One region of the Desulfosarcina ovata subsp. ovata genome, then DNA from elsewhere that is predicted to be linked to it. Evidence: riboswitches for the same ligand, from Rfam matches in the RefSeq annotation. Region 1 holds a riboswitch; each other region holds the start of a gene.
What was found. A riboswitch is a leader RNA that binds a small molecule or an ion and turns the genes downstream of it on or off. The one in region 1 is predicted to bind cobalamin.

Region 1 (8,167 bases):
CCGTGTTGTGCTAATACCTGTTCGGTCGGCTGGTGCAGAAGGACACCGGACTCGCCATTGTCGGGGCCTTTGCCTGCGGGGCACTTTCGGTGCTTCTGACGTCACTTATGGTCGCACTTTCCCTGCTTTTTACGGAAGAGAGCTTTTTTGAAGTCGCCGCCCTGGTGGTGACCGCCCACCTTCCCGTAATGATCATCGAGGGCATTATCACTGCATTCTGTATTGGATTTCTCAAAAAGGTCGTTATCCCCCTGGAGGAGGTGGCAGCCGCCTTCCCGGCAAAGGATACGCGACGCCCCGACGGCGTTACCGTCAACCGAAGCGGCTAAAACCGCACCTGCTGATTCGCAAATGGTTTCGGGTCTTAGCGCACAGGAAATTCAGGCGATCGTGGAAAAGTCCCTGGATAATAAGCTGCGTCGCATTATCCGCAAACTGTCGGTAAAAGAGAATACCGGGTCAAACGTTAAGGATATCGCCGGCGGCATTGGTTATATCTTCGTTCTGGTGGGCATTGGGACCTATTTCAATTATCGGCGAAAAAAAGCCTGAATCACGGGTAAAGACGCCGATGTTGAGTGAATCCTTTGCTCAGGGAGTCTCTCTGCTCCACCGGCTCGATCCACGGTTGCGGATTGTTTTTGCTACGCTGTTTTCATTCCTTTTGGCGCTGTCCCTGAAGTTTCCCACCCTGGTCAGCGGACTGGCCATGTCCGTCATTCTGGTGTGGATATCCCGGCTTCCCCGGATGGAAGTCGCCAGGCGGCTGACCGTTGTTAACATTTTCAACATCGTGCTTTTTCTGGTGCTGCCCATTACCTTCGAGGGAACCATCGCGTTTTTTCTGGGACCGGTGGCATGCACCCGGGAAGGTCTGCTCCTGGCGGCCCGCATCACCCTCAAATCCAATATAAATACCTATAAAACCTATGCCTATCTGTTCGGCATGCTGCTGGTCCGCGCCCTGGCAAGGGCGGATCGGGTCTACCAGTCCATGCTGTGCCGGGGATTCAAAGGGAAGTTCTATTGTATTCATCAATTCTCTTTTTCCCGGACGGACCGGATCGGGTCCGGTTGTCTCTTTTTAACCCTGATTTTGCTGGGAGGAATGGAATGGCTGGCGCCGACACTATTTTAATTGACGTTGCAGGAACTTGAGTTTCAGGCAGTTGCGCGCAACTGCCGCTATGCGCTACGGTGGCCAGTGATAGACAAACAAAACGGCTCGAAAGTATCGCGCGGGCACCCCTTCCCGCCAGACTATCGAGCCGTTTTTATTTCTGCAGAACAGGCGCTTGCGCTTACTTCAGCGCAATGCCCGCATCCTTGGCGGCATCCCGGATATGTTCGACAAAAATTCCGGCAAAGGCGTCATTGGAACCCAGGCCTTTCAAAACCGGCATGACTTTCAATCCCTGTTCCTCGATCAAGGTTTTCCAGGAATCGTCTTCTTCACTGGCCATGTCGTTGGTCGCATGATCTCCTGCCACGATCATGAATGGCTTGAGTATGACCTTGTCGCCCTTGGTGCGGGAGAGACATTTAAGCACATCATCTATCGACGGATAGCCTTCCACGGAGCCGATGATCGTTTTCACGGCGGGATACATCTCGCGCATGGCCTTGGCGGTTTCGCTATAAATGCCCGTTGACCAGTGCTCGTTGCCGTGGCCCATGTACACCAGGGTGGCCTTGTTCTTCTTGGCCATGGCAAAATCGTCGGCCAGGGTCTTGATGGCTTTCTCCACATCTTCATGATAGTCGTATTGCGGCCCCACGGTACCCAATGCCGGGCGGCCCATGGCGATTTTGTGAAAAGGCATCCACTTTTGCTTCATTGTGCGAATGGAGCGCATGGCATTGACGTAGGACGTCAGATCATGGGACTGTTCCATGAAGAACATATGCGTGGGCTGCACGATGATGTCCGTGTACCCCTCTTCCCGCAGGTCACCAAAGGTGGCGATAATGTTCCTGACGTAGAGAATTTCCTCGGGGATGCCCTTGCCAAGCCACGTCTTTGCGTCGGCCTGCCGCTCTTTCCATACCGAGCGGATGATGTTGGACGTAAAGGTAACCTTCACCGGAACGCCGGGAAACGCTTTTTTGACCTTTGCCTGAATATTGGTGATGGCGCTCACCGCCTCGGGTACGGTGGTACCGAAACTGGCCAGGATAATGGCGGTTTTGGATTCGGTCAGTTGACCGCCGCCGGAGGCCAGGGCTTGGATGGACATTGAGGCCATCAGAAACATTGCCAACAAACAAACCATGAAACTTTTTCTCATTTTACATCTCCTCCTTGTTACGTTGATTGATGTAGAATAGATGCCAATGCGATTCGGGAAAAAGTATCGGAGGCAGGCTGCCTTGACATGATCATGGTTCCCATGTGGAAACCATGTCACAATGGAAGGGACATATTGATTTGCCGGCATACTTAATTCCTGAAGCAATGGCCGGTAGAAGAGTGCGTTTAGCCTGCTCGTAGGACGTTCCTCGTCCTGCTATGGCTTTCCTATGGCACCTAAACACCCTCAATGCATTCTGGCAGGTCTTCTGGCTTTCCCCCGTCTTTAAGCGCCTTCCCATTTCAGTAGCCTGAAACAGTGGCCTCATGCTTGAAGACGTTCCCGGTGTTAGCGGGCAGGATTACAGCGGCAGATCCGCCTCCGATTTTAACGGAGTTCCCTATTAAGCGTATCGCACCTGAATACATTACCGTATGAAAAATTCGGCGGCCACGTCCAGAGTGTCATTCCTCCGACCGCAGCAAACCAGAAACATGAGATATTCGAGTTATGTTATTTTGTCAATCCTTTCGCTGATGGCGACCAGGGTAAGCATATGTAACTTAGGCGAGCATATTGAGACGCTTTCCAACACGGGTATGAGTGGTTACTGCTCAAAGTGTCGTTCAATGGCCGTCATAACAGCGTTCGTGTTTTTCCCCGGCGTGTTGCACATGACAACGAAGCGGTACAGTTCGCCGTCGGTGCCCGACAAGAAGCCCGCCCGTGTCCGGACCCCTTTCAAGTGCCCGGTTTTATAAAACTGCCGTCCTTTCCGGGGTATCAAATCGTGATAGGGTTCATAGTTCTGCAGTATTTTCAGCATGGCCCGGGCGGTAACGCGGTTTTCGCGGGAAATTCCCGAAGCCTCGACGACACGCCCGGTTTCAATTCCCAAATCAACGCGGTAAAAACCTCTCAACACCTGCAGGCCCTTGTCCACGGTTGCCGGCGGCCCCACCATCTCCGCGCCCATGACCAGAAGGATTTGATTGGCGATGAAATTGTTGGAAAACCTCAAGAGCTCGCTCACCACTTTATCCAGCGTCGCGTCGGACCGGTGCAACCACATCAACACATCCGATTCCGGATCGACCCGGCCGGGTCTGACGGTACCGGTAACCCGCACGCCGGCCTGATTGAGGAAATAACGAAAAAGCCCTCCGGCATAGTGCAGGGCTTCGGATCGGTCGGCGGCCAGGGTAATGCGGCCCCGGATGATACCCGAGGTGGCGATTTTGGGAATCACCGATGGCAACAAGGGGGTCTGGCGCTCATCGCTGACCCAGACGCCGTTTTCCTTTCTGAAGGCAACCGTATTGAAATTGACACACAGGGCGCCGTTGGGCGCATCGTAAGGCTGCGTGGACGTACCGCGTCCGGGGATGTAGATCGATTTGGCAAAGAAGGCGTCGTCCAAAACCAGGTCATGGACGGCTGGAACGAGGGTCGCCAGATGCCGGGCAATCTTTCCAATCGTTTCGGAAACCAACAGGGGATCGCCGTATCCCTTGATTTTCAGGTTATTGTGCGAATCCAGATAAAATTCGGTCCTGAAACGGTAGTCGGGACCCAATTTCTCAAGGGCCGTCAAGGTCGTCAGCAACTTGAGAATCGAGGCCGGCACCAGGGGACGGTCTTCATGGACCGCGGCGATGATCCGGCCATCCGGCGCGGCGACCAGGATGGCATCCCGGGGACCCGCCAGGACGGACAGCCGCCGGACAAAATCGGCCTCTGGGGGTGTTTCAGCGGCCCACGACGTGGCAGCGGCCAGTATTGCAGCCGCCATCGACAGACAAGCCCACCGCGCCCCGTACTGTTTCATCTTCCCCATACGCCTCTCGTTTTTCCTCACAGCAATCCATTTAAAATAGCATTGTTTTCCCGCTGTTTTTCTAAGAATCGCTGACTATTCATCGGCTGGCTAATTGCTTACAGTTTTGTTGCACTTTTTGATCATAACCTGAACTAAATTTTTCGAAGAACTGATCGAATTGCCATGCTGGTACAAACCTGAACCGCATAATTACAATTGCTGTGATCATCATAAACCCGGTGGAAACACCGATTTTTGCCGGAATTGGCGAAAACTATAAAGCCGCGTCACATCCCCACGCGCGCGGGGGTTTTGCTTCCGGTGACAAAACCTTTTGGCAGTTTTGGCAGTGGCGGGTGGTGGCTGTTTTGCGTGGGGATCGATGAAATCCGCTTGACGACTGGGCCAGGTAAAAAATGGGTCGGAGCACAACGGAGTATAGACCGCGTTTAACTCCGACCCCATGCGGGATTGTGTGATGCCAGGGAAAGGTGCTCCCGCAAAATGGATTATCTAAGGATCGGGAATTTTATTAAGGCGATTTCTGTCAAAGAATATACCCGCCTGCTTGTCTTTTCATCCGTCTTCTGCGTTGGGCTTTTCCACACATAGCCCCACTATGCGTAAAAAAGCCCGCCTTGAATACGAATGAAAAATCCTGCGCATCCTGGTATATTCTTATCCGCCAATCGCCTAATTAAACGAAATTGCTTGTTCTTGCGCCCGTCTTCCGCGTTGCATCAACGGCCACATACTCCCGGTATGCAACCCTTGATGCGTCTTGAAGACGAACACAAGCCCGGCGCAATTACGTTCAATTAATTTCATCCCCGAGCCTAAACCATTCTGCTTTCTCATCGTACCTCTGGATCAGCGGTGCTTCAAGTCCATCATCACAAAATTGGATGATCAAGACCTTTCCTTTTTTGGCGTCCTTAGCTTTATCAGAATAATACGTTCTGTCTATTATGGGAAATTTTGCGAGATGGTCCTCTGCCATCAGTGAGATGACGAAACTACCGCCGACCGGGCACAAAAAACATTTGTACTTTTCGGAATTACCAGGCGGGTTATCGTATTTCGCTTTTTTCCCACAAAGGGGGCAGATTTGAGTTGGCATTTGCTACCGCCTTTAATTTTGTGGTTTTCGTATTTTTTGATCTGATCCTTAAGGACTTCCTCCAACAAAGCAGCACGCCAGCGCCCATGAGGGATACCGGAGGTGGCAGGCGGCACATTCAGCAAAATAAAGTGGGCAAGACCTCTCCCCAAGAGGTCTTACCCCAGGGGGATGATTTGGAGGAGGAGCAACCTCCGACGCTGACTACGCATTCAAGCATTCATTGTGCCAAAATTACATAACGATAATATTTCATATAGTTATTGGTATTCGATCACAATTGTTCAGCATTATTCCATCACATATCTGTAATATATATCTTCAGAAATTACAATAACGTAATATATATGCAAAATCAGAAACCGGTCTTCAACGCGTGTTGAACGTTTATTGGATTGTCCATAACTTCCTCAGAGTTCACTTTACAACCAAAAAAGTGCCTGCTGTCAGTTTAGGAGTATACATTCCGAGAAATCGAAGCCGGACTCGCGGCAGCCGGATTTACAAAAATAAAACAGCTTCAGGATAAGCGCATGTTTTCTTTGGTCGAAGGCTACAAGGCCTAACATCTTTATCGGATAGAAGCGGAATAGCAGAGGGGCTATATATGGCAATCTTTATAAACCTGCATAACGAAAAATAGGTTGTAGTGGTCAGGTGGAACCAAACTTGGTTTTTAGTTGTCTGATAATAATTTTCAAAGCCCTCCATCACCGGCAAGAATAAACGGTGCCCAAAAGATAGGGTGGGCATAACTACACTTCCCTTGGCCAGGGCCATCGATAAGTGCGATACGCGACAGACGAAGTGCCTCTGCTTTGGAAATATTCGGAGTTCGGTCTATATATTTGAAAAGTCCAGTAGTAAGAGCCTTTGCACTGTTGGTTTCGACTGGCCAGCTCGTAGCAAGCAAAGATTTTGCACCAGCATAGAAAAAAGCTTGCCCTAGCCCGGAGAGCATTTCCTTGCCTTTGCCCTTTGGAGCTGCGGTATTGCATGCGGATAGTACAACCCAGTCGGCATTTAACTTGAGCCACATGATCTCACCCATCGTCAGTAGGCCATCATCGTCCTTGTTATGTAACAATGATGGATGACTTAAGGCCAATGCCGGCTGGCCTAAACCGTCAATGTCGCCGGGCATTAGCCCATGAGTCGCAAATACGATTATTCTTTTATTCATTAGATCCATATTCTTAATACGGGCTTCAGTGGCTTCAAGCCCGAGGAAAACGTCAGTGGTGGGATCGGCACCAACGGCCAAAGCGATTTGCCTGACTTCATCCGCAGTTTCAGGAAGGCGGGGCAGCATTGAATGCCTGAATGACGAAAGATTGTCTCCCTTGGCAACTGGCGTCGCTCGTAAATGCAGGCCCCTTTGTGCGATGGCAACTTCTCCATCATCCACCTCAACAGAATCAGGTGAAAACCAAGGATCACCAAACCCGGCGAATGTGTTAGCAGGTTGGCTGGAGGATTTCCGATTTCTGAGATAAAGAATGGACTCTACTGACGGTAGTTGCGAAACGGCATGGGTACGGGCCAACCAGGGAATGGTTTTGTATTCGGAAAACCAAATATCGGATTTGTGCTGAATTGAACCGACAGGTTTCGAAATTAAAAGAGAAATGGGCAGGCGATCCATCGGTGCATTAGCAGCTACCATAATTACACGTGAATTTTCCCAGCCCTGTTTAACGGGAGCCAATAGTTTTCTGTAAAGTTTGTAAGACAATTCTGTGTCAAATGTCGGTATATCCTCAACGGTACGAATATCGTTAGGCGTTAACGATTTGCGTAACCGGCTAATCTCACGCCCCAGAACTTCAGAACTAATGGGAATGCTGGCAAAGGCGACTTCCCCAGTTTTTCCAAATGCCCAGACATAAGTAGATTTCTGCCCTGTGAAAATTGATAGAATCGCCTCGTCTTTTTTAAGCTTTTTTTTGATATCCGTTAAGGAAACAGATCCCGGTGAGGTCAATTTATTATATTGCGGATATCGATAGGCAATTTCTTTGTTCAAAACATGTAAAGCGTCTCTTAATTCATCTCCCTTGGTTTTAAGCTCTTTAATGACCTTGTCACGGTGCTTGATATCATCTATCCCCATTGATGCAGCAATCCGGTTTTTGTTAGCCGTTATGTTCATCTCCAAATCTTGTTTTTGCCGGATGATGGCTACCAATTCAGGATCCCCAATTGCAAAACGATTAGCGCTTCGCGACAAGGCCTGATCGACTGAATGACACTGGATGGCATCGACCGCCTCAAACGCTTTAATTGCAGATAAGGTATCACCGGTCCTAAATAATAGCTCTACGTACCCTTCCAGAATCCGATCTAGTCTAATTTTTCGGGTATAGTATCCTATGGTGGCCCCTAATTGTTCCCGGTAGCGGGATATAAAATCCATCATAAATTGATCTAAAATTTTTAGGGCCTCTACATCGTTTCCTTTGGCTGAAAGAGTTAATGCATACAAAGCTTGGGCTTCTGAAACGGTATAATCGTTTTTGCCAAATTGCAATTTGGCCTTTTCATACGCTAATAAAAATTGATCCTGGGCTTCTTGTATGTAACCATTGAAAAATAGTGCCATTCCTCGATCAACCCTACCTTCAAACAGCTGCTCATAGGTTTTCGGATCGGCAGCCATTTCCTTTTGGATAAGGTCATACTGTGCTAAGGCTTGTGCATAGTCTTCCTGCGCTATAAAGACCCGGGATAATGCTTCGCGTGATGAGGCTAATACAAGGGATCCAGGGGCTGAAGAGTATTGGTTGGGTAGATCATTCATGGTAAACATGTTGATAACAGTATTGGCAATTTTTTTGCTGTCTTCAAAACGTCCCTGCTCATAAAAAATTTGGCTTAAAGTAATAAGTATTCTCGGCAACATGTAATAGTGACCAGAGTGTTCTAAACTTGTTCGAG
Region 2 (8,167 bases), 520 kb from region 1:
CGCATCCTTTATACTAAGTGAAATCCGCTTGCGGTCAAGGTCGAACGCCTTGACCATCACCATGATTTCGTCCCCGGGGGAGACAATCTCTTCGGGACGCATCACCCGGCGGGTGTAACTCATCTCGCTGATGTGAACCAACCCTTCAATGCCGGGGAAAAGTTCCACAAAAGCACCGAAATTGGCGCATCGGGTCACTTTGCCCAGCATCTTGGCCCCCACCGGAACACGCTGCTGGGCGTCGGCCCAGGGATCGCCCATGGCCTGCTTCACCGAAAGCGCGATCTTCTGGGTTCCCGGCTTCTCCCCGGCTTTGATGCCCAGCACCTTGACCTGCAGTCGATCGCCCACCGTGACCGCCTGATCGGGGGTATCCAGCCGGGACCAACTCAGCTCACTGATGTGCACCAGTCCTTCCACGCCGGGGGCCAGGCTCACGAAGGCGCCAAAGGGGACGATCCGCACCACGCTGCCTTCCAGCAGAGCATCGGGCTGCAGTTCGGCCATGAACGCCTTGCGACTTTCGTCCAGCTCCTTTTGCAGGATCTCCCGCCGCGAAACGACGATATTGCGCCCCGACTCCTCAAACCGCTTGATCAGGAAGGTCAATGTCTGCCCCACATAAACACTGGGGTCTTCCACATAGGCAACGTCCATCTGGCTGATGGGGCAAAAGGCCCGCCGCTTGATCATCTCCACATGAAACCCACCCTTGATCGCGGCGACCACCTTGCCCTCCACCGGAATGCGCTCGGTCCAGGCGTCCTTGAGCATATTGAGCCCGCCGATCCCGGAAATGGCTTTGGAGAGGCGGATTTCACTTTCGTCGGCGGCGACCACATACAGATCCAACTCGTCGCCCTCGGCAACGGACAGCTGCCCGTCGTCGTCAAGCAGCTCGTTTTTTTCCACCACCCCGTCAACCTTGGTGCCCGTGTCGACAAACACGTTGCTGCCACCAATGGAGATAATGCGCCCCCGGATCCGGTCGCCCACCTGAATGTTTTCATTCATGCCGGTGCTGTAGGATTCAAACAGTTCGGCAAAACTCTCTTCCGCGTCCACTTCCGGTTCCGGTGATGCGTTTTCAAAATCGTCGTTCATGATTGTTCTCCCAGTTCATAAAATGTGGGGCAACTTCACCAAAATTTAACCGCTTTTGCAAGCCAATTGTCGCTTATGGCGAATTCTTGCGCCGCCGGCCATACCGCCCCCGGCGCATCGGGGCTTGACAAGCATCTCCGGATGGCTATGCTTTTCTCAACACCAGCCATTGCCCATCGACCGCGAGGCCCCAAACCGGCCGGCGCCGGTCGCAAACGATCCGGCTGGCGCCCATCCACCCAAATCGCGAGGAACGTCATGGCCATCATCAAGTGGGACCCGTTTGGCGATATCGCCACCCTTCAGGATCGTATTAACAAACTTTTTGAAGATTCGTTCCCCCAACAGCTGGCTGACGGCGAAACGCTACCCTCCTGTGCCTGGACGCCCCATACCGATATCTATGAAAACGACAGCGGCTTTTTCGTTGCCGTCGACCTGCCCGGTGTGAAAAAGGAAGATGTCACCGTGGAGGTCAAGAACAACGTCATGACCATCAGCGGTAAGCGGTCCGAGGATCCGGAATGCCAGACGACCAACTATTATCGCCGTGAACGCATCTGCGGTAAATTTTACCGGACCTTCAGCCTGCATGCCATGATCGCGCCCGCAGATATCAAGGCAACGTTCAAAAACGGCGTCCTGATCATCGAAATGCCCCGACCTGCGGCCGATCCGCCCAGACAGATTTCTGTGGATATCGAGTAAATGGATTTATTCGGCGATCGGTATTCAAATTTCATGGTTCGTGCTTATTGTTTGGTTATTCGGACGGCCCGGCTTTGCATAAAGCCCCATCTGGAAATCCTACAAATGGAGCGGCACCATGAAAAATAGAAATATCGTACCCAACGAAAAAGAATGCATCAGCCAGTGCATCATGCAGTACTGGTCCAGTTCCAGCGAACCCACCCGTGATCGTGACGCAAAATATGAACGCTGCCTGACCAACTGCAACATATGCGGGTCTGCCTGACCTGAAACGGTGCACTGAAAAAACAACCCACGCCCCGGCGACGGAAAAACTCGTCCACGGGGCGTTTTATTGGAGTTTTCGATTTTACCCCAACCATGAATGATACTCCCAGAATTTCCGAACATTTCCATCGGCAGGCAGCAATGCTGGCCAACCGCGTCAAGAAGCGTTTCAAGCACCTTTCCAAACGGTTCTCACGGCAGCAGATCGATGTGTTCCGCCTCTACGACTGGGACATTCCTGAAATTCGTGCCGTGGTGGACTGGTACGGCGGCCACCTGGTGATCGGCGAGTACATGCGGCGCCAGTCGGTACCCGAATGGCTGCTCCTGATGGGCCGGGCAGTGGCCGACACCCTGAACGTGCCCGCCGAACGGCTGCACCTGAAACAGCGCTGGGCCGGCCGCCAGGAGGGCAAACGCTACGAACGCATCGACTATACGGATAAAAAGATCGTTCTGCACGAACGGGATTTCAAATTTCTGGTCAATCCGTACGACTATGTGGATACGGGCCTTTTTTCCGACCATCGCGACACCCGGCAGATGGTTCGCCAGATGGCCGCAGGCAAGGATTTTCTCAATCTGTACTGTTATACGGCGTCGTTTTCCTGCTACGCGGCCAAAGGCGGCGCCCGCAGCACCGTCTCCGTGGACCGCTCGGAGAGTGTCATCCAGTGGGCCGGGGAGAATCTGAAGCTGAACGAAATCGATCCGAAAAACAATCGGCTGGTCCATGCCCACACCTTCGACTATCTGAAAAAAGCACACCGGGAGGGAAAACAGTTCGATCTTGCCGTGGTGGATCCCCCCTCCTATTCCACCACCAAAGTGCGCAACGAATCCTTCGACATCGCACGCGACCATCCCCGCCTCCTTTCGGCGGTGATCGACCTGATGCGGCCCAAGGCCACGCTCTTCTTCTCCACCAACCACCAGGATTTCACCCTTTGCATGGACCGGATCAAGGCCGCTGCAGTAGAAGAAATCACGGCCCAGACCATCCCGGAAGACTACCGGAACAAGCGCAAGACCATCCATCGCTGCTGGCGCATCACGGTGTAAGCGGACACGGAAAAATTGACAAGCGCCCTGCTTTCGGGGTAAGAAAATCGTAACTGACAGGTGCGGGCGCCGGCGCTTCGAACGCCCGTTAAAAGGAAAGATGGTGAGAGCCCATCGCATACCAGCCGTTGCTGTAATCGGGAACGACCGCCGCAAAAACGCCACTGCCGACCGGGTGTCGACGGGAAGGCGCGGCCAGTAGGGAAACGCTCGACGCCCGTAAGCCAGAAAGCCTGCCTGTGCACTGCCCGGCGGCATCATCGATGCCTGCCGGAAACGGATACCGCTGGAAGCTGTCCGTATCGTTTTCGTCTGGTCGTTCAGGCGAAAGGATACTGGCATCGGCTGCCGCGGTTTTTTTATTGTGCAGCGCCGTATATCGCAATATCCTGCCTCCTGTCCGGCCCATCCGATATTTCCATATCACGGAGTTAACCGACCATGAGTACGGACAAAACCTTCGGCGCATTGATCACCCGCCTCATCGACAAGACGGACCTCACCCGCGACGAGGCCCGCGAAGCCTTCACCGTTATCCTGAATGACAACACTACGGCCATGCAGCAGGGGGCATTTCTGGCGGCCCTGCGCGCCAAGGGCGAGACCGAAGCGGAAGTCGCCGGCGCCTGGGAGGCCATTTTCGACCTGGACACGGTCAAGGTGACCCCCGATACGGGCATGCCCGTCGTCGAGAACAGCGGCACCGGTATGGACAGCTACAAGACCTTCAATATCAGCACCGCCGCCGCCATCGTGGCCGCGGCAGCCGGCGTGCCCATGGCCCGCCACGGCGCCCGGGCAATCACCTCCGTCTGCGGCACGGTGGATATGGCCGAAGCGCTGGGCGTGGATGTGGCCTGCGATGCCGACCTGGTGGCCCGCAGCATCAAGGATGCCGGCATCGGCCTGTTCAATGGCATGAGCCCGACCATTCACCCCATGGCCCTGGGCCGCATTCTCTCCCAGATCCATTTCGGCTCGACCCTGAACATCGCCGCCTCCCTGGCCAACCCGGCCATGCCCCGGTTTGGTATTCGCGGTGTCTACGCCCGGGAAATGATCGACCCGGTGGTCCGGGTCATGAAAGCCATCGGCTACCAGCAGGCCCTGGTGTTCCACGGGGCGGTAGACGGCACCAACAAGGGCATGGACGAGGCGTCGGTCTGCGGCACCACCTGGTGTGCGCAGCTGGGCGAGGATGGCACCGTCGACACGTTTCGCCTGCAGCCGTCCGAACTGGGCCTGGCCGATCACAACCCGGCCGACCTGGCACCGGAGAAGGATCTGGCGCGGGAATCCAGGCGCTTCGTGGCCCTGATCCGGGGGCAGGAAAACGGCACCAGCACCCGCCGACAGGCCCTGGAACTCAACACGGCCCTGATTCTGAAGGTCGCCGGCAAGGTGGACACCATCCCCACCGGCATGGCCCTGGCCGGCGCCACCATCGACAGCGGCAACGCATACGCCACCCTGGAAAACTGGGTCACCACCCAGAACCGGCAACCGGAGGAGGGACTGGCCAGGCTGCGTCGGCTGCAAAACGCCATCAATTAGGAGAACCGCCATGGAACTGCTCGTCATCAAAACCGGCAGCCGATATCTGCGCGTCAAGGACGACGATTGCACGGCCGTGGGGCTGGACAAAGCCAGCGTTTTTCCCATGGCAATGCTGGAAACCGTCAAGGTCCATCTGGCAGCGGCCCGGGCGCACGGATTTCCCGAAGCCGTCATCTTTCGACTGACCCTGACGGAAACACCGCTTTGAAACCATGGGAAAGGGAAATTCAACCATGAAAATCGTGCTGACCGGCCTGGAGCAAATCGAGACTCAGCCGGCGGACCAACCGGCCGTCGAGAGCGGCATGACCCGGCTCGCCGTGCGCTACTGCGGCATCTGCCGGACCGATGCCAAAATGTGGCATGAGGGCCACCGCGATCTGATCTTTCCCCGGGTTCCCGGCCACGAAGTGCTGGCCGAGGACGAGCATGGCCAACGGTTTACCGTCTGGCCTGGCCGGATCTGCGGCCGCTGCCGGTACTGCACCAGCGGCCGCGAGAATCTCTGCGAATCCATGCAGATCATGGGTTTTCATTTTGATGGCGGCTTCAGCCGGACCCTGCTGGCCCCCACCGAGAGCCTGATTCCGGTACCGGACACGATCACCCCGCACCAGGCCTGTTTCGCCGAACCGGTGGGCTGTGTCCACAACGCCCTGACGGCGCTCAACCTACAGCCGGGAGAACGGGTGGTGGTCTTCGGTGGCGGCACCGTCGGCCTGATTGCCGCCCTGGTAGCAAAGACACAAGGCGCAATCCCCCTGGTAATTGAAAAAAACGCCCGGAAAATCGCCAGGGCCGGTGCATTTCTGGGTGCCACGCAGATCACCGCCCTGCGGGAAACCCACGAGAGCGAATTCGATGCGGCGATCAACGCCTGCCCCGACCCCATCGCCTTCAGCCAGGCGGTCACCAAGCTGGCCAAGGGCGGCCGCCTCTCCTTTTTCAGCGGTCTGAAAAAAAACCAGACCATTGAAAGCAACCTGATCAACCTGCTGCACTACCGCGAAGCAGCCCTATTCGGCGCCTACGGCCTGACCCGGCAGAATATGGTGGCCGCATTGGGGCTGATCGCCCGTCACCAGCCGGCCTTGGAGCATCTGGTCGAGGCCATCGTCCCGCCGGAACAGCTCAGCCGGCAGCTGCCCCGCGTGCTGGCCGGCGATGGGTTCAAGGTCATTTTGGATTTTACCGGCAAGACCGGCCGACGCAGCGCCGCCCCGCCCCCACCGAAAACCGAGGCCGCCGTTGCCGGCAAGACCGATGCGAACCGCCTGTTCCAGCGAAAATGATCCGCAGTGATCGGATTCAGGGGTCCCCCCGGACGGAGTCCAGAACCGGCGCCGCTGCTGGGGCCACACTGCGCAGGTGCAGATCCCGCTGGGGAAAGGGGACCTCGACGCCCAGTTCGCGGAAACGGCGGTCGATGGCCTGATTCAACTCGCTGCGCACATCGTTCATGTAATCGATGTCATCGATCCAGACGCGGATCTGAAAATTCAATGAACTGTCCCCGAAATCCATAAAATAGATCAGCGGCGACGGATCATTGAGAATCCGTGGGTTTTCCGCGGTGCAGTGCTTCAGGGTTTTCAGCACCAGGGGCACGTCCGATCCGTAAGCCACGCCAACGGTAAGAATGATGCGCATGTTGCGATCATCCAGGGTCCAGTTGGTCAGCTGGTTGGTAATCAGATCACTGTTGGGCACGACGATGTCGGAACGGTCGAAGGTCTGGATAATGGTTGCCCGCAAACCGATGTCACGGATCGTGGCCCACTGGTTGCCCAGCTGAATGATGTCACCGACCTTGACCGGACGCTCGAAAAGCAGGATCAGTCCGCAGACAAAATTGTTCACGATGGTCTGGAGGCCGAAGCCGATGCCGACACTGAGCGCCGAGGCGATGATGGTCAGATTGGTCAGTTCGAACCCGAGAGTGGCCAGGGCAAGCATGACCCCCACCAGCACAATGGTGTAGTGAAGCAGGCGGGAGATGGAAAGACCGATGCCCGGATCCAGTTTTTTGCGCGCAAACACATCACGCATCAAAAACATCTGAATCAGGCGGGACGACAGCAGGGCGCCGTACAGGCAGGCGCCTGCGGCCAGTACCAGCCCAATGGTAATCCGGTTTTGGCCAACGGTCACGCCAAACGCCAGAAGCCGGGAAATCGGCTCCACCGGGCTGGTGAAGACCCGCCAGGTCTGAAGCACCACCCCCACACAGAAAAGCAAAACAATCAGGCTGAACCCTTTGGTGATACGATCGATGATCTTTGTCGTATGCGCCGGAAGAAAGGGAATTTGCTGGACGGCCGGGCTGCGGAATGCCGATTCCAGGAGTCCGCGAATCAGCAGCATGATCAGCCGGGCCAGCACAACAATGAAAATGGTCGCCATTGATGACTGAAAAATATGCCGGGAGAGCGCACTGTAACCGGTGATCTCAAATATGGCGATCGCCAGGCAGGCCAGGGAGGCCAGGGTTAACAATGCCGTGTATCCGCGTGTCCGTCTGGCCGTGACGGGGCGCAGGATAAACCGGATGCAAAGGCTGCCGACGCCAATGGTGGTGGCCAGCAGGTAGAGCCGGAAAAGCGGCATGGGCAGTCCGATGCCGATGAAGATGCGGGTGACCAGCAAAACGGCGGCCAAAAGATACATCATCATCACCCGGCGGCGGACGGCGGTAATACTTCCCACCAGGCGCGCGGTGGTGAACAGGATCATCGCCGTCAACACCAGTTCCCACGCAACGGGCATGGGCTGGTATGCGTTCCAGAGAGCGATGGCGGAAATCAGGCTCCCCACCGCATAGGGGTTGCGGCGCATGAAGCGCAGCGCATCGATGCCTTCAAGAATCACGCCCGATCGGCGGATGCCAACGGCAACAACCACGAGAAGCACCACCTGCAGGCCTATCGCCCACGCGATTCTGGAGAAATAATCCTTCTGAAAAACGAGAAGGCGTTTGACGCCGGCAATGATGTCAAAAAACAGCCAGGCGTTTACCCGTTGATAGAAGGCGGAAGCATACATCGGTGGGGAAAAATCCTGCAGGAATTCACCGCGGGCCCCCCGGATCATCGGTTCCACATCGACCAGTATGGTGTTGATGCCCGTTTGGATATCAAAGACCCGTTTTTGAACCGTCATCAAGTGCTTCATCTGTACCATGACAATGGAAAGTGCATTGTCGATGGTTTGCATGGCCCGTTTAAATGTCTGGGCAACCAACGGCAGGGTCATGGCGGTACCGGCAGCGGTTTTCCACATCGTCCAGTATGCCTGATCTTCCTGCCATTGGCCATGCCAGAGATCGAGTTTGCGCAGTCCTGCCAGAAGCGGCTGCCGATGGGCCGACAAGGCCTCGTTCACGACTTCCACCGACTGGCGAAAACGCACCAGGCGCTCGTAATTCAGGCCGACGGCCTGTTTCAGCGCGACCAGTTCCCGGGACAGG
Region 3 (8,167 bases), 3.2 Mb from region 1:
CATGTGATCAACAGAAAGGATATCGAGAATTCAGGGTTGGGCAACACCGCCGAATTGATTTCATCCATTCCCGGGGTCGTTAACCAGAAATCAAGCTCCCAGACCTATTTCAGTATCCGCGGAACCAGATCAGGAATGTCAGGAGGGCCCCAGATCTATGTGGACGGGCGTCCCATCAATGTGGGGGTATACGGCTACAGCAAGATAGACAGTATTCCTCTGGATAGCATTGAAAAGATAGAGGTGATCAAATCTCCGTCCACGGCAAAATACGGGCCCAATGCAGGCAGGGGGGTGATCCTGATCACCACCAGAAAAGGAACCCAATCTGGAAAATCGCTTAGCGGCCATGTTTCGGCTGAATACGGATCATGGAATACCAGAAAGGGAGATGCCGCTATTTCGGTAAAACAGGAGCAATTTGATTATGACCTGTCAGCCTTTGCCGAAAAATCTGACGGTTACCGAAACGATGACCGGGACATCAAAAATATTGATGGCCGGGTGGGATGGCAGTTTGACGGCGGCCGGATTGACTGGATCACCGGGTATAACGAGTCGTTCAACAAATACCCCATCGGGCTTGCCGAATGGCAGGTGGAAAGGGACCCCACCGTGGTCTCCGCCAATACCAAGGAGGACGGCAGCGGCTATGAAATGCTGCCCAATGAATCTGATGAGGATCTTTTCAACACCATTTTGACGCTTGACTATGACAAGAACGATCTGCTGATCAACTCCTCTGTTGGTTTCAGCCGGGATCATCAGGATCTTAGCTACAACAAATATCTGAACGATTCAACAAAACTTGACGACAACTACGAAGACGATCGGGTTGAAAACCTTTATGATTTCAAGGCCAGCGTGGGAAAGGTGTTCAGCGGGCAAAGCGTGTCAAATACGTTGACCTTTGGTCTGGATTACCGGTACAGCGATTTTGAGCAGGACCGAGTTTATCCCTATGATACAGAAGGAAACAATGATGATTCAGAGGCGGCTGCGGATATAGACGCTGAGAAAAAGATGTTCGGAGCCAACTTTAACCATGAATTGAGCTGGAATATTTTCAAGCTTCAGTCAGGCCTGCGTTACAATTACGTTTCCTACGACCTGACCAACCGGGTGCCCCAATCCATCAGTGTGGACTATGACAGCGATATTGACTGGAGTATCTCCCCCTCGGTGAACATTCTTGACAATGCCAACCTTTTTATCACTTGGAACCATTCCAAATACTATCTGCCCATGGGATATTACAGTTCTAATATGTCTTACGACAATGCGTATACCCGGCCAGAGGACTTGGACCCGGAAACCTACGATACCATTGAGGCCGGCTGGAAGCACCAGATGTCCAAGGCTTTCAACTACAGCCTGATCCTGTACTACACCGTTGTAGACGATAAAATCGTATCTTACTATGAAGGCACCTCTTTTCAGGGCCGTCGCAATGCCGGCACCAGTATCCACAAAGGTGTTGAAGTTGAGATCGATGGGCGTCCAAGACAATGGATTGGTTACAGGCTCAGTTTTACCACAATCGATGCCGAATGGGACGAAGGCACGGCCAAGGCCTATGCAACGCCGGATGCCTCCAGCACATCGGTGAGCGATCTTTCCGGTAAAACCGTGAATTATGTGCCTGAGTACGAATATACCGCCGGCCTGGATTTTTATCCTTTTAAAGATACCAAGTATGGATCTTTGACCATCGCCTTGGATCTTCGAGGCTTTGGCAAGCAGTATGAAGACTATAACAACAATCTTGAAATGTCTGCCGCTGATTTTCTGGATGCCAAGATCACCTGGGATTATAAAGGATTTCAATGCTATCTGAGTGGTACCAATCTCTTTGACAAGGAATGGAATCGGATGGTGAATGCGACTGGCAAGGCCCATTCACGTCTTACCACGGGTTCGGGTTTCTATCCCCAGGACGGCCGATATGTCGGTATCGGCGTAGCCTATAAGTTCTAACGCGGGAAACCCGCAATCATGTGCCTTTTCTCAATTTCCTGTTTTTTCGACAGAAATTGAGGAATAAGGTGCTATTGTCTTTATGCTTGACGGATGAAAACAAGTGCAATATGAGAAGTAAATTTCAGGTGCTCTGCGAAGCTTAATAGGGAACCCCGTGAAAATCGGGGACAGGCCCACTGCTGTAACCCCTTGCCGGCAGGAAATACGCCGGAACCCGAACGCTTTCATGCGCCACTGTTCCAATGGGATGGGAAGGCCGCGGTCGGGGAGGGGAAGTCAGAAGACCTGCCTGAGATATTAAGGCGTATACTTCCGGGGTGGAAGTACGCACGCCAGGATCTTGAGGATAAAAAAGGGACATCCCCGGATCGAATCGTTGATCGGTCCGGGGATTTTTGTTTTCCTCGGACGAACCGGCTTACATTTATCTATGGGAGGTTGTTTCATGAAGCTGCAAAGGGGCGTCCGATGGGTTGTCGCGGGGTTGATGTTATGTGTTTCTCCTGCGTTTGGAGAGAATACCGATGGTGCTGAAGAGACGGTTTCCGAACCATATCAGTGTTTAAGATAATGTTTTTGGCAAGGCCAGAGGGAGGAAGTCGTATTGTAATACTGCGACGACCGATAACGCCGCCCAAAAACATTATCTTGAATGCTATAGACACGATGGTGGTGGCCGCCGGAAGAGTTGCGGAAGAAATCGAGGATGTGACTTCAACTTATGCATCCTTACTGGACGCCACCTGCGCCTCCGTCACCGCGCGGTTGAGCGGCAGGAGCGACATCGCGCTCATGGACATATCCGCCGTCCCCTTGCCCGAGGCGATGGCCAAGGCGTTGGGCGCCCTGGTGGCCGGCATTACCGGCAACGAAACCGAATAAGAGAAGCCATGAATTCTCCTGAGCAAACCGTCAACCGGCTGGCCGCGGAATATGCGCTCAACGTGATCGAAAAAGGCGTTGCATGCTGCCACCATACCTGCAACAATCTCTTGTTCAACCAGTTGGTGCTCAATATTATCTCCCTGCCGGGAATTATGAACAGCCAGGCGGATACCAGCGTTTTGACATCGTCGGGCATCCAGTGGGCGGCGGCTTTTGTTTGTCGTGCTGGTGCCGGGATTGTTTGCCTGGGGAATCCGCCGCGGGCGGCAGTGAAAAGAAAAGGGATATGATGACCTATAAACGTCGCGGGTGTTGGAAATGAAAAAGAAGCTTCGCTGGGTTTTGATGGCATGCGTCATCGTATTGATGACGGTTTTATGGATTTGGCAACCCTGGAAGGCCGCGCCCAAGAAGACACGCAATGGGCCGGCCACCGCAAGGGTCTCCCTGGAAAATGTGGTTCACACGATTCTGGCCACGGGCAAAGTCATGCCCCAGGTCGGGGCAGAGGTCAATGTGGGGGCCCGGATATCGGGGAGATTGGATAAGCTTTATGTGAACGTAGGCGATACCGTGGGCAAAGGGCAGATCATTGCCGAGATCGAAAAAGAGGATTTGGAGGCGACAACGGCCGAAAAAGAGGCCGAGGTCGCTCTCGTTGAGGCCAGACTGGAGGCGCTCAAGCGGGAAGGCCCGCAAGAAATTGCTCAGAAGGAAGCTGAACTGGCGGAACGCAAAGCGAAACTTGAATTCGTTCGCTGCAAATTGAGCCGCGATGACCAACTCCTTAAAAAAGCCCTCATCTCCAATGAAGACTGGGAGGAGACGTCCAGTGACTTTAAGGCGGCCCGTGCTCAATACGAGGTGGCCCAAAGGAAACTCCAACTGGCCAATACCAACTTTGATGAGGGGTTGAAGCAGTTGGCTGCAGAATTGCGCCGCACGCAGGCATCGCTTAAAAACGCCCTGGTGAAGTTATCCTACGCTGCTATCCACGCCCCTTTGAGCGGTGTGGTGGGCTCTGTTTCAACCCGTGAGGGCGAAACCGTCGCTGCGGGGCTCAGTGCCCCCACCTTTGTCACCATTGTGGATTTGAAGCGTCTTCAACTGGATGCCTATGTGGACGAGGTGGACATCGGGCGGGTCAAGGTGGGCCAAAAAGGTTTTTTCAGCGTTGACGCATTTCCGGGCAAGGAATTTCATGGTCGGGTGACCGCCATTTATCCGCAAGCGGTGATTCAAAACGATGTGGTTACCTATGATTGCATTATCAGCATCGACACGCCATACGACGGATTGCTTCGTCCCCAGATGACCGCCACCGTGACCATCATGGTGGCGAACAAGGAAAATGTTCTGGTCCTCCCCGTCGGTGCCGTTAAACACCGTGCCGGTCAAAACGTGGTTTGGCGGCGCAAGGGCGACCGGATAGAAGACGTCTCGGTAACTACCGGCTGGCAGGATGACACACGGGTGGAAATCCTGTCAGGGCTTTCGGAAGGGGAGGTGGTGCTTCTCTCACCCCCAACGGATATCAAGTAATATAGCCACATTTCCTTAAACCCTATAGAAGGAGCGATGATGATCAGGTTGGAAGGAATCAGTAAATTATACGGTGTCCCGCCGCAGGAAATGCGGGCCCTGTCAGGGGTCGATCTGTCCATCGACGCCGGGGAATATGTGGCCATCATGGGGACCTCCGGTTCGGGCAAGTCCACGCTTCTGAACATTTTGGGATGTCTGGATCATCCCACCGAGGGCCATTACCTCTTGGCGGAACGCGACGTATCGACCCTGGATGACACAGCCCTTTCCAAAGTGCGCAATGAAGTTTTGGGCTTCGTATTTCAGCAATTCCATCTTCTGCCCCGCTTAAGCGTCATCAAGAACGTTTTGTTGCCGTTGATCTATGCACCGGAATATCCATCCGACGCCCTTGAAAAGGGCACGGCCGCGCTTTCTTCGGTGGGGCTGGAAAACAAACTGGCTGCCAAGCCGGGGGAACTTTCGGGCGGGCAGCAGCAACGGGTGGCCATTGCCCGGGCCCTGATCAATGAGCCCTCTATCCTATTGGCGGACGAACCCACCGGCAACCTCGACAAACAGAGCGGCAGAGAAATCCTCGACATTTTCAAGAAACTCAACCGCGATGGGCGGACGGTCATCATGGTCACCCATGATTCGGAGGTAGCCAAGGAGTCGGGAAGAGTCGTGGTGATTGAAGATGGCAGGATCGTTTCGGATCAGCGAGGTCTTCATGCGAGAGGAGAACGATCATGAGAATAGGGCGACTCTTCAGGGAGGGAATGACGGCCTTGATGTCAAACAAAACCCGAACATTTCTGATGGCGCTGGGGACCATCGTGGGTATCGGTGCCCTGACCGTCATCCTTTTTATCAGCGCCGGTACAAAGCGGGAGGTGGCGCAGAAAGCGGAACGCTTCGGCGCCCGGGCCATTCTGATCGTTCCCGCCCACGGTAAAATGAGCCAGGCTGTCGGCGGGAAATCAGCGGAAGCCAAACTGAAAATGGCAGACGCAAAGGCCATTGCCGACCAGATCGAGGGGTTGGAGGGGATTTCGGCCTCAACGTCGCGGTACAGCCAACCGGTCAAGGCGGGCGCGGTCCAGACCACAACCAACGTGGACGCGGTCGAGGCCAACTGGCATTTCGTTTGGGATTGGCCCGTGGCGTCCGGCGCGCCCATCACGCAAACGGACGTGGATAAATTGTCCCGGGTCTGTGTTTTGGGCACCACGCCCAAAGTGGAACTTTTCGGTGACGCCGATCCCATCGGGACTGAAATCCTGATCGGCAACGTCTGGTTCAAGGTCAAGGGGGTCCTGGCGTCACGGGGCATCACCGGAACCGGGCATGACCGGGACCGGCGGATCGTCATTCCCTTCAGTACCGGGATGAGACGGCTTTTCAACCAGCAGCACATCAGCAATATCCGGGTCAAGGTAAACGCGGATTACGATCTGGACGCAACGGCCCGATCCATCGAGGCGTTGCTCTATCAACGGCATAACATCGATCCCGCCATCGAATCGGTTTTCACGGTTTTTTCCACCAACAGTCTGGTCAAGCGATTCGAAGGGGTTTCCGAAACCGTATCCCGGCTTCTGATTGCCCTGTGTGGCCTCTCTTTTCTGGTGGGCGGCCTGGTACTGATGAACATCATGCTCATTTCGGTGGCGGAGCGGAAGGCGGAAATCGGCTTGCGCAAGGCCCTGGGTGCCGCCCGCCGGGACATACTGGTGCAGTTTTTGATGGAAGCCGTCGCCGTAAACGGCCTGGGCCTGGTTTTGGGGTGGTGCCTTGGCATGCTGACGGCCTGGATAATTGCCCGGTTTACCCAAATCCCGGTTGCGCCTTCCGTCTTGTCCTTTGTGTTGGGTGGCGTCTTCTCCGTGGGCGTGGCCCTTGTGTTTAGCTTGCAGCCGGCCCGCCGGGCGGCCAATCTGGATCCGGTGGAGGCCATTCGGTGAACTGGCTGGCCAATTCGGCATTGTCCGTTGAGGTTTTGGCCGGACACCGGCTGAGAACGGCGTTGAGTCTGTCCGGTATCGTGATCGGTGTCGCCTCGGTGATCATCATGATTGCCGTCGGTATGGGGGCCGAAAGAAAGGTCATCGAGAGAATCGAAGCCATGGGCACGAATCTGATCGTGGTAACCAACGATCAGACACGCAAAAGCGGAGGCACCGTCAGACGCATCCAAGCGGCAAAGACCCTCAAACAGAGCGATGTCAGCGCCATTGCGGCCCGGTGCCCATCCGTGAGCAAGGCGGCCGGTTCCATCCGGCGATCCATCATCCTGCGCTACAAAGGCAACACGGTCAAAACCACCCTCGTGGGCCTGGCGCCCGACGGTTTTTCCATTTGCCGCCTGGTGCCGGAAGCGGGTCGTCTCTACGGCGCAGCCGAAGAGCGATCCCGGCGGCGCGTGGCGGTCTTTGCCCCGACGGCCGCCGGCAACACCTTTGGGGGCGCAACAGGGGTGGGTGAAGCCGTTCGTCTCGGACGGCAGCCGTTTCGCAGCATCGGACGCACCGCTCCCAAAGGGGCCGACTTCAACGGTACCGACATGGACGACAGGGTCTTTGTGCCCCTGGCCACGGCCATGCGACGTCTGGTGAACGTCGATTATCTGGACACCATATTTGCCCAAGCCGCCGATGGCGTCCCCTTGCACGTGGCCGAAGAGGAGATCAAAACCGTTTTGCGTCAGCGGCATCGTTTGGGTAACCGGGCCGATGACTTCTCCGTTTACAACCAACTGGACCTCATCCGCCTGCATAAGGAGACGGCCCGTTCGTTGACCCTGTTGATCGTCACCGTGGCCGCCTTGAGTTGGGTGGTGGGCGGCGTGGGGATTCTGGCCGTCATGCTCATGGCCGTAAGGGAACGACGTTCGGAAATCGGTCTTCGGCGCGCGTTGGGGGCAAAGGCCGGGGACGTATTGTGGCAGTTTGTTTTCGAGGCCGTCATCCTGGCGCTGGCAGGCGCCGTGAGCGGGTTCATACTGGGCCTTGTGGGCATCTGGATCACCCATGCGGCCGGCTGGGGGCCCACGCTGATCCCCTGGCCGGCGGCTTTTCTGGCCGTGGGCGCTTCCATTTTCCTGGGGTTTGCATGCGGGGTTTATCCGGCCATCAAAGCGTCACGACTAAGCCCGGTCGTGGCCTTGAAACTGTAAGATCCTGTTTGATAAACCCGTCTAAGGCCCGCTAACGGCGTTGGAAAGTGTCTCAAAATGCTCGAATATTACTTATATGCGCCGCTTTTGAGGCCCTTTCCGCCTTGTTAGCGGGCCTGATCCAGATTTCTCAAACAGGATCCAAAGAAAATCTATTCACCTATGAAACCTCTATCCAAATCGATTTTCTCATTTCGCCCGCTCCTGTTCGTCGGGGTGCTGGGGGGGTGTCTCACCATGTCGTCATGCGCCGTTGTGGAAAGCGGCATTGACCGAACCGTCGACGGTCCGGTTTTTCCTGCGGACACTTGCGTGACCATGCAAACCGATGACGCACCCTTACCTGTCTCTCCACCCCCGTCGCCGTCTCTCACAGTGTCGCTTCCCTTGACGCTCACCACCACCGATGCCATCCTGCTGACACTCCAAAACAACTGGGCGCTGATGGTCGAGCAGCTGAATCCTGCCGTTCAAAATACTTTTGAGGATACGGAACGGGCGGTTTTCGATCCTGAAGCCACCGTTGAAATAAGCGGCGGGCGAACCGACGGAAAAAGCCAGTCAAGTACGAGTGCCGGGATCAGGGATTTCTCCGAGGTT
Region 4 (8,167 bases), 110 kb from region 1:
CAGACTTCCTGAAGATCCTCGCCCAGGTACACCCTTTCGGTATCGGCCAGGGCGCCCAGGGATAGGGCCAGTAGGGACCACAGGTGAATCGTGTGATAGCCGCCGTTGAAATGATCGTTCAGGTCATGAATCTGGGCATGGCAGTTGTGGCAGGGGGTGATGACGTACTTGGCACCGGTGGCCATGACCTGATCGAATTTGATTTTGCCATACTGGTGTCTGGCTTCGTTATATCCCGATTGCAGGTATCCACCCCCACCGCCGCAGCAGAAGTTGTTGGACCGGTTGGGGGTCATGTCCACGAAATTTTCTTCGCCGACGCAGGCTTTAATCACGAAACGCAGGTCTTCGGCCAGGGGATCGCCAAAGCTCTTACGCACCTGCTGGCAGGGATCCTGGCAGGTGAATTTAATTTTCATGTCCTTGTTCCAGTCGCTGCTGGGTTTGAGCCTGCCCTCACGAATCCAGCGGGCATAGTAGGGAACGATCGGTGCGATCTCCAGATCGGTCTTTATTTTGTGGCGCTGGACGCCCATCCAAACCGCATAGGTCGCATGTCCGCACTCGGTGTTGAGGTAAATTTTACACCCTAACGATTCCGCCTTGCGGATTGATAGCTCCGTAGTTGCTTTCCAGTTCTTGTCGTCGGCCAGGAACATGCAGTAGTTCTCGCCGCCCCATCCGGTGCTGCCATAGGTCCAGTCGACCCCGGCCAGATGCAGGATTTTCCATAGTGGTGCCATCTCTTCGGGTTCGGTGACCGGCTCACGGGAGTTCTGGGTAAGAAAAAACTCGGCGCCTTCCTTGTCCATTGGCGCTTCAAGATTTTCCCAACCCGGCTGGTCGGATTTGACTTCCTCGCAAACATCCTCAACGACAAAGATGAAATCGTCGGGCGGTGAGCCCATGGCACTGCAGCTGTCGTTGCGCAGAGCCATGTCACAGGAGGCCAGGATCCCCTTGGGGCGCTCCTCCCGCGGCCAGAGCATTCGGGCTTCGTTAACCAAGGCCGGAATATTGATGGACATGGGACAGACATAAACACAGCGTTGGCACAGGGAACACATCCAAACCCAGGGATGGCCGGTGATTTCGTCGTCCAGGCCCAGGGCTGCCATGCGCAGGAATTTACGCGGATCCATGTTCTCCAGGCCCGTCGCCGGGCATCCCGACGCGCAGGCGCCGCAGGTGAGGCACAGGTTCAGGTTGCCGCCTTCCGGGAGAATCTCTTTTACCTTTTCAATAAACGTGCTCTTTCGATTGTTTTTGATTTTTATCGTGGCTTCGGCGTTACTCATGGTCACTCCTCTCTTGGGCATCCTTAGATCTATCTAATGGTATCCAGGCTGATGACGGTCAAATCCGTTTCCCATACCCATCCTTGCCCCGGTCGAATCGCCGGGCAGGGGTTGACATCCATGGGACGAAAGTATCGGGACAACGCCGACCGACAACCCCATACGGGTGACGTGTCGGGCGTGCCAAACGGCTGGTCACAACGGATCAGTGGTGTCGAACAGCATCTTCAATTAACGGGATGTCGCGCAGAAATGCAGCCTTTCAGTCTTATCCAGTGCATACCGACCCGGGCAGCAAACCTGAGCACCGTCATGTAAAACCGAAAAGCCGAAGCATGGGTAAACCTTTATATCGTAGGTTGGTTAATGGTCATCCATTCTCTCAAGTGCCGGGAAATGTCAAATTAATAATGCCGATAAGTACGGCTGGACGAATAGATATAAACTGTTTGACTAATCTTGTGGTGCCCTCTAATTGCAGTTAATCAACCCTTCTCTGCGTGCTCGAGCGAAGCGGGCGAGAGAAAAACAGGCTGCCGAAATTGATTCCGGTCGGAACCCTGACAGGCGGTTTTGCCTGTCCGACAATGGCGTTTGAACAACCAAATTTAAAAGGGTAAAATCATCGAATACGGACAACCCGCAATCCAGTGCGGTGTTGACGAGGAGACAAAATGAGTGAAAATTATAATGCCATGTGGACCGACTTGGGCCTTGATCTCGAAGCCCACGATATGCTCCTGAATGTGTTGGGCCAGGCCTATCAGGATATCTACCTGGCACAGGAGAATCGGCCCGAGGGAATGGGCTATTTCGATTTTGTGATGAGCGAAGTCCACGGCCTGCGCATTAAGGAACTGATGGACGAGAAGGCTATCGGTCGCAAGATTATCGGTTCTTACTGCGTCTTTGTTCCCGAGGAGATCGTGCTGGCGGCCAATGCCACCCTGGTCGGTCTCTGTTCCGGTGCCGATTTCGCCACCGAGGATGTGGAACGGCTGTTGCCGCGCAACACCTGCGCATTGATCAAGTCGTCCTTCGGGTTCAAGGTCGGCAAAGTCTGCCCGTATCTGGAGAGTGCCGACATGATCGTGGGCGAAAACACCTGCGATGGCAAGAAAAAGTCCTATGAGACCCTGGGCGGCATGGTTGACAACCTCTATGTGATGGACCTGCCGCAGGTCAAGTCCGAAAACGGTAAGGCGCTGCTCAAGGCCGAATATCAGCGATTCAAGGCGGCGGTTGAAGATCTCACGGGTGTCGCCGTGACCGCCGGGTCCCTGAAAACAGCCATCCAGACGGTCAATGCCAAGCGCGCGGCCCTGCATCGGCTTTTCACCCTTCGCAGGGCCGACCCGGCCCCGATCTCGGGCCTGGATGCCCTTCTGGCCAACCAGGTGTTCTTTTATGACAATCCGGAACGATTTACCGATTCGGTGAACAAGATCTGCGATGAACTGGAAAAACGGATCGAATCCAAACAGGGCGTATTTGCGGAAAAAACCCCCCGTATCCTGGTTTCCGGCTGCCCCCAGGCGGTGCCCAACTGGAAACTGCCCATGATCGTCGAAACCGCCGGCGCGGTGATCGTCGGCGAGGAGTCCTGTGTGGGCGAACGCGGCACCCGCAACCTGACCGATGAATCCGGCGAGACGGTGGAAGAGATGATCGATGCCATTGTGGACCGCTATTTCATGGTTGACTGTGCCATTTTCACGCCCAATCCGGACCGGCTGGCGCATATCGAGCAAATGGTGGCCGATTACCGCGCCGATGGCGTGATTCATTACGGCCTGCAGTTCTGCCAGCCCTACCTGATGGAATCTATTCCTGTCGAGACGGCCCTGGAAGAGAAGCAGATCCCCTGTCTGCGTATTGAAACCGACTACAGCATGGAAGATGTCGGCCAGCTGAAAACGCGGGTGGAGGCCTTTGTCGAACAACTCCGATAGGATGGACAAGTACTCCACGCCACTCAGGCAAACGATCGATCGTATCGGTTCGACATGCACGGATTGCGGGGCGTGCCAGGCCGGCTGCGCCTTTCTGCAGCATTACGGGACACCAAAGGCGATTATCGAGAAATACGACTTCTCCGATCCGGCGAATCAGCAACTGGCCTTTGAATGCAGTCTCTGCGGCCTTTGTGGCGCCGTCTGTCCGGAAAAGCTGGATCCGGGGGAGCTTTTTCTCGCCATCCGGCGGGAGGCCGTGATTCATGAAAATGGCAACTTCGCCTCCTATCGCACCATACTGGCCTATGAGAAGCGGGGCTCGTCAGCGCTCTTCTCCTACTATGGGCTTCCCGACGGATGTGATACCGTTTTTTTCCCCGGCTGTACCTTACCCGGAACCCGTCCGGAATCCACCTGGCGGCTATTCGCCCACCTGCAGCGCAGCATCCCGGCGCTGGGCATCGTTTTCGACTGCTGCACCAAACCCAGTCATGATCTTGGCCGGCAGGGCCATTTCGATCGGATGTTTGCTGAAATGCGGGACTACCTGCGCTCCAACGGCGTCCGAAGGGTGCTGACTGCCTGCCCCAATTGCCACAAAATTTTTAAGCAGTACGGCAACGGGTTGGCGGTGGAAACCGTCTATGAAATTTTAAGCCGGGGAGAACTTCCCGCCGCTGCCCGAGGGGATGGCGAACTGGCCATCCACGATCCCTGCCCGCTTCGCAGGGAATCCGCCGTTCAGGACAGCGTGCGTACCATCCTGAGGCGAATGGGACTCACCGTGACTGAGATGAAACATCGCCGTGGCCGCACCCTCTGCTGTGGCGAAGGCGGCAGTGTGGGGTTCATGCGTCCGGAACTGGCCCGGAACTGGAGGCGAATCCGCAGCCGGGAAGCGCAAGGCCGCAAGCTGGTCACGTATTGTGCCGGTTGCGCCGGGTTTTTAAATCGCAAGACCCCGACCGTGCATCTCGCCGACGTGCTTTTTTTTCCTGAAAAGGCGCTCAACGGGAGTATGCGGGGGGCCGGCAGTCCGCTGACCTACATCAACCGTCTGATACTCAAGCGGCGCTTTAAAAAGAGTCTTGCCGCCGCCACCCAGCGGGCGGGCAGGAATCCTAGCTGACCATGCGTCCTTTTCAGACCACAGGAGTATGAATCGCAATGGCGAAACGGTTTGCAGGTATCGACATCGGATCGCGCACCATCGAACTGGTGGTGGTCGATGAGGCCGATGAAATTTTAGAGAGCCACCAGGCCGACACCGGTTTCGACCCCATGGCCGAGGCCAAGAAAATGATCGCGGGAGTGGCTTTCGACCGCATCATGGCCACCGGCTATGGCCGCAACCTGTTCGAGATATCCTTTGATGCGTCAACAGTGACGGAAATCAAGGCCCACGCCCGGGGCGCCCGTGCGCTGTTTCCCGACGTTCGAGCGGTTATCGACATCGGTGGGCAGGACAGCAAAGCCATTGCCATGCTGGATAACGGCCGGGTGAAGAAATTCGAGATGAACGACCGCTGTGCCGCCGGCACCGGAAAATTTCTGGAGATCATGGCCCGCACCCTGGGATTTGCCATCGACGATTTCGGCCGCGAAGCGCTGCTGGCGGAAAAGGGCCTCAACATCTCCAGCATGTGCACGGTTTTTGCCGAATCCGAAGTGACCTCCCTGATTGCCAAGGGGGAGAACCGCCGGGAGATTGCCCGGGGATTGCACGCCAGCGTCATCCGCCGGGCAGCCGGCATGATCAACCGTGTTTCCACGGAAGGGGATATCGCCTTTACCGGCGGCGTGGCCAACAACCCTTGTATGCACAAACTGCTGGAAGAAAAGCTGGGGCGCACCATTCGGCTGCCGGACGATCCCCAACGGGTGGGTGCGCTGGGTGCGGCACTGCTGGCCAAGGAGACGGCATAGTAAAAGAAGAGCAAATACGCTTGACTTTTCGCTTCTTGTTATGTAGTCGGAAAATCAAAATTTATCTGGTGCCGTTGGCTTAATAGGGAATTCCGTGCGATTCGGAAACGGGCCCGCCGCTGTGATCGGTGACAAATGCTGCACAATGCCACTGTTGATATAACGGGAAGGCGCAGCATGAGGATGATCTGAGAGTCAGAAGACCTACCTGATAAAACGTTGAGCAACCGTGTATGGCAATGCCGGTTACTCAGGATCTATCTGGATAAAAAAGGGATATCCCTGGATCGTAACCTGTTTGCGATTCAGGGATTTTTTATTTTTTATATGCAGAAATGTGAGGCCGAAAAAAAAACGGAAATATCGCAAGATGATCCCCTTGATTCCCAAACTATGGGAAAAGGCTGCGTTGAGCAATGCCTGAGAATTTCACAATGTCTCGGTGAAGGGACGATGAAGGCGTATCACTTCAAAAGTGGAATTCACGTATTTATTAATAATTATAATATATTTCATAAGGTTAAAATCGAGCACGGCGGTGATTGCCCCACATACGGTTTCAGTTTCTGGCTTTCCGGAACTACAAAATTAGATCTGTATTGCTTAAAAAAAAGTTTGGTCTTTAAGAATAGGGAAAGCGGATTTTTCTATTTTCCAAGCCGCGAAGGCTTTTTTGAAGACATGCCCGGAACCCGGATAAATAACATTGTCGTATTGATAGATCCCTATTCCTTAGGTGCCTTGATGGAAGAGGAGTTGTACAATATCCTCATTAACTTAAAAGTCCCTTTAAGAGACAATGGGAGTATAAGCGAACCGTTTGATTGCACGGATAGTATCACCCCTTCTATGCACATGATCTTGCAACAAATCATTCATTGCCCTTATCAAGGGGCAGGCCATCGAATTTTTATCGAGGCCAAGGCAATGGAGTTGATTGCGTGCAAGCTTGACCAGCTTAACCCGAGCATACGCAAACAAGAAAAGACCGCTCGATTAAAATCCTGTGACATTGACAGAATACATTACGCAGGGGAATTGTTGGTAAAAAACCTTCAATCCCCTCCGAATATAATTGAACTATCTAAGGCAATAGGTGTCTCTCGTACAAAATTGTATCATGATTTCAATCTGTTCTACGGCACAACACCTACGGAATATCTTCGATTCAAGCGTATAGAAAAGGCCAAAAGGATGGTTCAGAATAAAAATTTGAGCTTGACTCAAATTGCCTATTCCCTTGGCTATTCAAACTCCAGCCATTTTGCAAAAGCGTTCAGGGAACATTTTGGCATGCCTCCCAGCCGGTATCGTCAAAATGAACGATGATGACAAAAAAAATGGACCTGTATGGTAGCCCTCCTTTTTTTTTATGCCTATAGATACCTCCACGATTGTCTATAACCAACCGGTTTAAAACAATAAACGCAACTAACTTACCATCATCATGGGCAATGAGGATTGGAGCTGCCCCATCAGTCTTCAAACCGGCACCAAGGAGGAATCTGTGACTTTTCAATCGATTAAGCTCAGTATACTTTGCATTCTTTCTGTAAGCTTGGCATTTTCAATACTCACAAAGGAGGTGAATGCCGATGAGAATGAAAGCTATCGCCTTGATGAAATAACGGTTACGGCAAATAAACATGAGGAGAAAATTCAAGAAATTCCCGCATCCATAAGCGTATTTACGGCAATAGATCTTGAGGATGCCAATATAACGACCCTATCGGATCTCCTGAATTTAGTTCCCAACCTTAAGGCAAACGACAACAACGGCATTAGAGACATTAGTTTCAGAGGATTGGGCAGCAGCAGATATACATTTAAGAACCCTGTAACCATCTATATAGACGGCGTCCCCAGTGACAAGGTGTTGTTTACGGACATTGATTTTAACAACGTGGAAAGAGTGGGTGCAATCCCATTTAGGGGCAAGCTTCAAATGTTCCTCGATTCAGTTGTAGCAAGTGTTCCAGCATATTATCCCAACGCCCGCAAAGTAATGTGCTCCTGAGAAAAAGCATGACCTCAGCGGTCTCACGCTTCCAAAAAATACCCGGCGCTTTCAACCGAAGATTGATCACGCGACGTATCGCGCTTTCAACACAACCGCTGCCGGTCGGCAGATTTAATAACCGAAAGGCCGCATACTGCATGCGGCGGAGATTTTTCACAAAGTAATTGTTGAACTTGTTCAATGCTTTCTTTAGCTTCGACGGATACGTGATGTACTGACGAATCTGATTTCGGATTTCCATCAAATTTCCTTGCCATAACAGGTCCTTCCAATTCTTGAGAATCGCCGTTCGCTCTTTGGCTTCAAGGGTTTTGGGAAGATGATCCGCGACAATATGCAAATTCTGTTTGGCATGGGTATAGTCGATCACTTGGAAACACGTCTTGGCTTCAAGCTTTTCTGCCAGTGAGGAAAATCGTTTCCAATATCTGCGATCGCCATCCGCGCAGAAAATTACTCCGTCGGCCTGGTCAACGCCGATTTGACGAAGATAATCTTCCAATAATTCAAACGCACCGTTGATGTCGGCCATCGTGGCATCGTAAAGCGGGGCAATTTCCTTGATCGGATTTGCCTGGGCGTCGAGCCATTGAATAACGATTTGTGTCGGCTCCCGCCAGTCGGAATAATATCCTCTCCGTTTTTGATGGGAAGCCAACCGCCCCTTTTTGGTCCGGCGTTCACGAAGGCGGCCACCATCAATGCACACGAACAAAACGCGGCCGGTTACATGGTCATTTTCCGATAATGTTATCCGATGCCGATTCTCCATGGAGCGATTGCCCATGTGCATACACAACCGCCGGATCGTTTTAATATCCATGTCGATGCCAACAGAAGACAAGGTCCGATTGGCAATCTCAAATGACGGACACAATAAGCTTGCCTGAACAGACGCCGATGCCAAAACAGCGCTGCAACGATCCATAAAACCCAGATAGGCCAACCCCAGGTGAATACCGCTTTTC

Region 2: it holds a riboswitch for cobalamin, as region 1 does, so the genes downstream of both, trpD (anthranilate phosphoribosyltransferase) here and GN112_RS14215 (sirohydrochlorin cobaltochelatase) in region 1, are expected to answer to the same signal.
Region 3: it holds a riboswitch for cobalamin, as region 1 does, so the genes downstream of both, GN112_RS28110 (hypothetical protein) here and GN112_RS14215 (sirohydrochlorin cobaltochelatase) in region 1, are expected to answer to the same signal.
Region 4: it holds a riboswitch for cobalamin, as region 1 does, so the genes downstream of both, GN112_RS13750 (helix-turn-helix domain-containing protein) here and GN112_RS14215 (sirohydrochlorin cobaltochelatase) in region 1, are expected to answer to the same signal.

The regions. Positions count from the first base shown of each region.
Region 1 covers NZ_AP021879.1:3,213,032-3,221,198, forward strand. Annotated here, with positions in the region: partial or broken gene cbiM (cobalt transporter CbiM) at 1-329, shown strand, start outside; gene GN112_RS14205 (HI_1622 family ECF transport-associated protein) at 391-552, shown strand; gene GN112_RS14210 (energy-coupling factor transporter transmembrane component T family protein) at 572-1,138, shown strand; gene GN112_RS14215 (sirohydrochlorin cobaltochelatase) at 1,302-2,288, opposite strand; cobalamin riboswitch at 2,533-2,728, opposite strand; gene GN112_RS14220 (D-alanyl-D-alanine carboxypeptidase) at 2,899-4,128, opposite strand; gene GN112_RS14225 (hypothetical protein) at 4,925-5,230, opposite strand; partial or broken gene GN112_RS34370 (hypothetical protein) at 5,571-5,759, shown strand; gene GN112_RS14235 (CHAT domain-containing protein) at 5,928-8,167, opposite strand, start outside.
Region 2 covers NZ_AP021879.1:3,728,617-3,736,783, forward strand. Annotated here, with positions in the region: gene GN112_RS16515 (30S ribosomal protein S1) at 1-1,104, opposite strand, end outside; gene GN112_RS16520 (Hsp20/alpha crystallin family protein) at 1,363-1,812, shown strand; gene GN112_RS16525 (hypothetical protein) at 1,931-2,080, shown strand; gene GN112_RS16530 (class I SAM-dependent methyltransferase) at 2,224-3,144, shown strand; cobalamin riboswitch at 3,186-3,399, shown strand; gene trpD (anthranilate phosphoribosyltransferase) at 3,586-4,698, shown strand; gene GN112_RS16540 (hypothetical protein) at 4,709-4,909, shown strand; gene GN112_RS16545 (alcohol dehydrogenase catalytic domain-containing protein) at 4,935-5,993, shown strand; gene GN112_RS33990 (mechanosensitive ion channel family protein) at 6,010-8,167, opposite strand, start outside.
Region 3 covers NZ_AP021879.1:6,414,556-6,422,722, forward strand. Annotated here, with positions in the region: gene GN112_RS28105 (TonB-dependent receptor) at 1-1,977, shown strand, start outside; cobalamin riboswitch at 2,087-2,287, shown strand; gene GN112_RS28110 (hypothetical protein) at 2,629-2,862, shown strand; gene GN112_RS28115 (hypothetical protein) at 2,871-3,155, shown strand; gene GN112_RS28120 (efflux RND transporter periplasmic adaptor subunit) at 3,184-4,407, shown strand; gene GN112_RS28125 (ABC transporter ATP-binding protein) at 4,444-5,145, shown strand; gene GN112_RS28130 (ABC transporter permease) at 5,142-6,356, shown strand; gene GN112_RS28135 (ABC transporter permease) at 6,353-7,567, shown strand; gene GN112_RS28140 (TolC family protein) at 7,730-8,167, shown strand, end outside.
Region 4 covers NZ_AP021879.1:3,101,175-3,109,341, reverse strand. Annotated here, with positions in the region: gene GN112_RS13770 ((Fe-S)-binding protein) at 1-1,298, opposite strand, end outside; gene GN112_RS13765 (double-cubane-cluster-containing anaerobic reductase) at 1,973-3,250, shown strand; gene GN112_RS13760 ((Fe-S)-binding protein) at 3,231-4,382, shown strand; gene GN112_RS13755 (acyl-CoA dehydratase activase) at 4,421-5,179, shown strand; cobalamin riboswitch at 5,229-5,405, shown strand; gene GN112_RS13750 (helix-turn-helix domain-containing protein) at 5,399-6,508, shown strand; gene GN112_RS13745 (TonB-dependent receptor plug domain-containing protein) at 6,687-7,196, shown strand; gene GN112_RS13740 (hypothetical protein) at 7,108-8,167, opposite strand, start outside.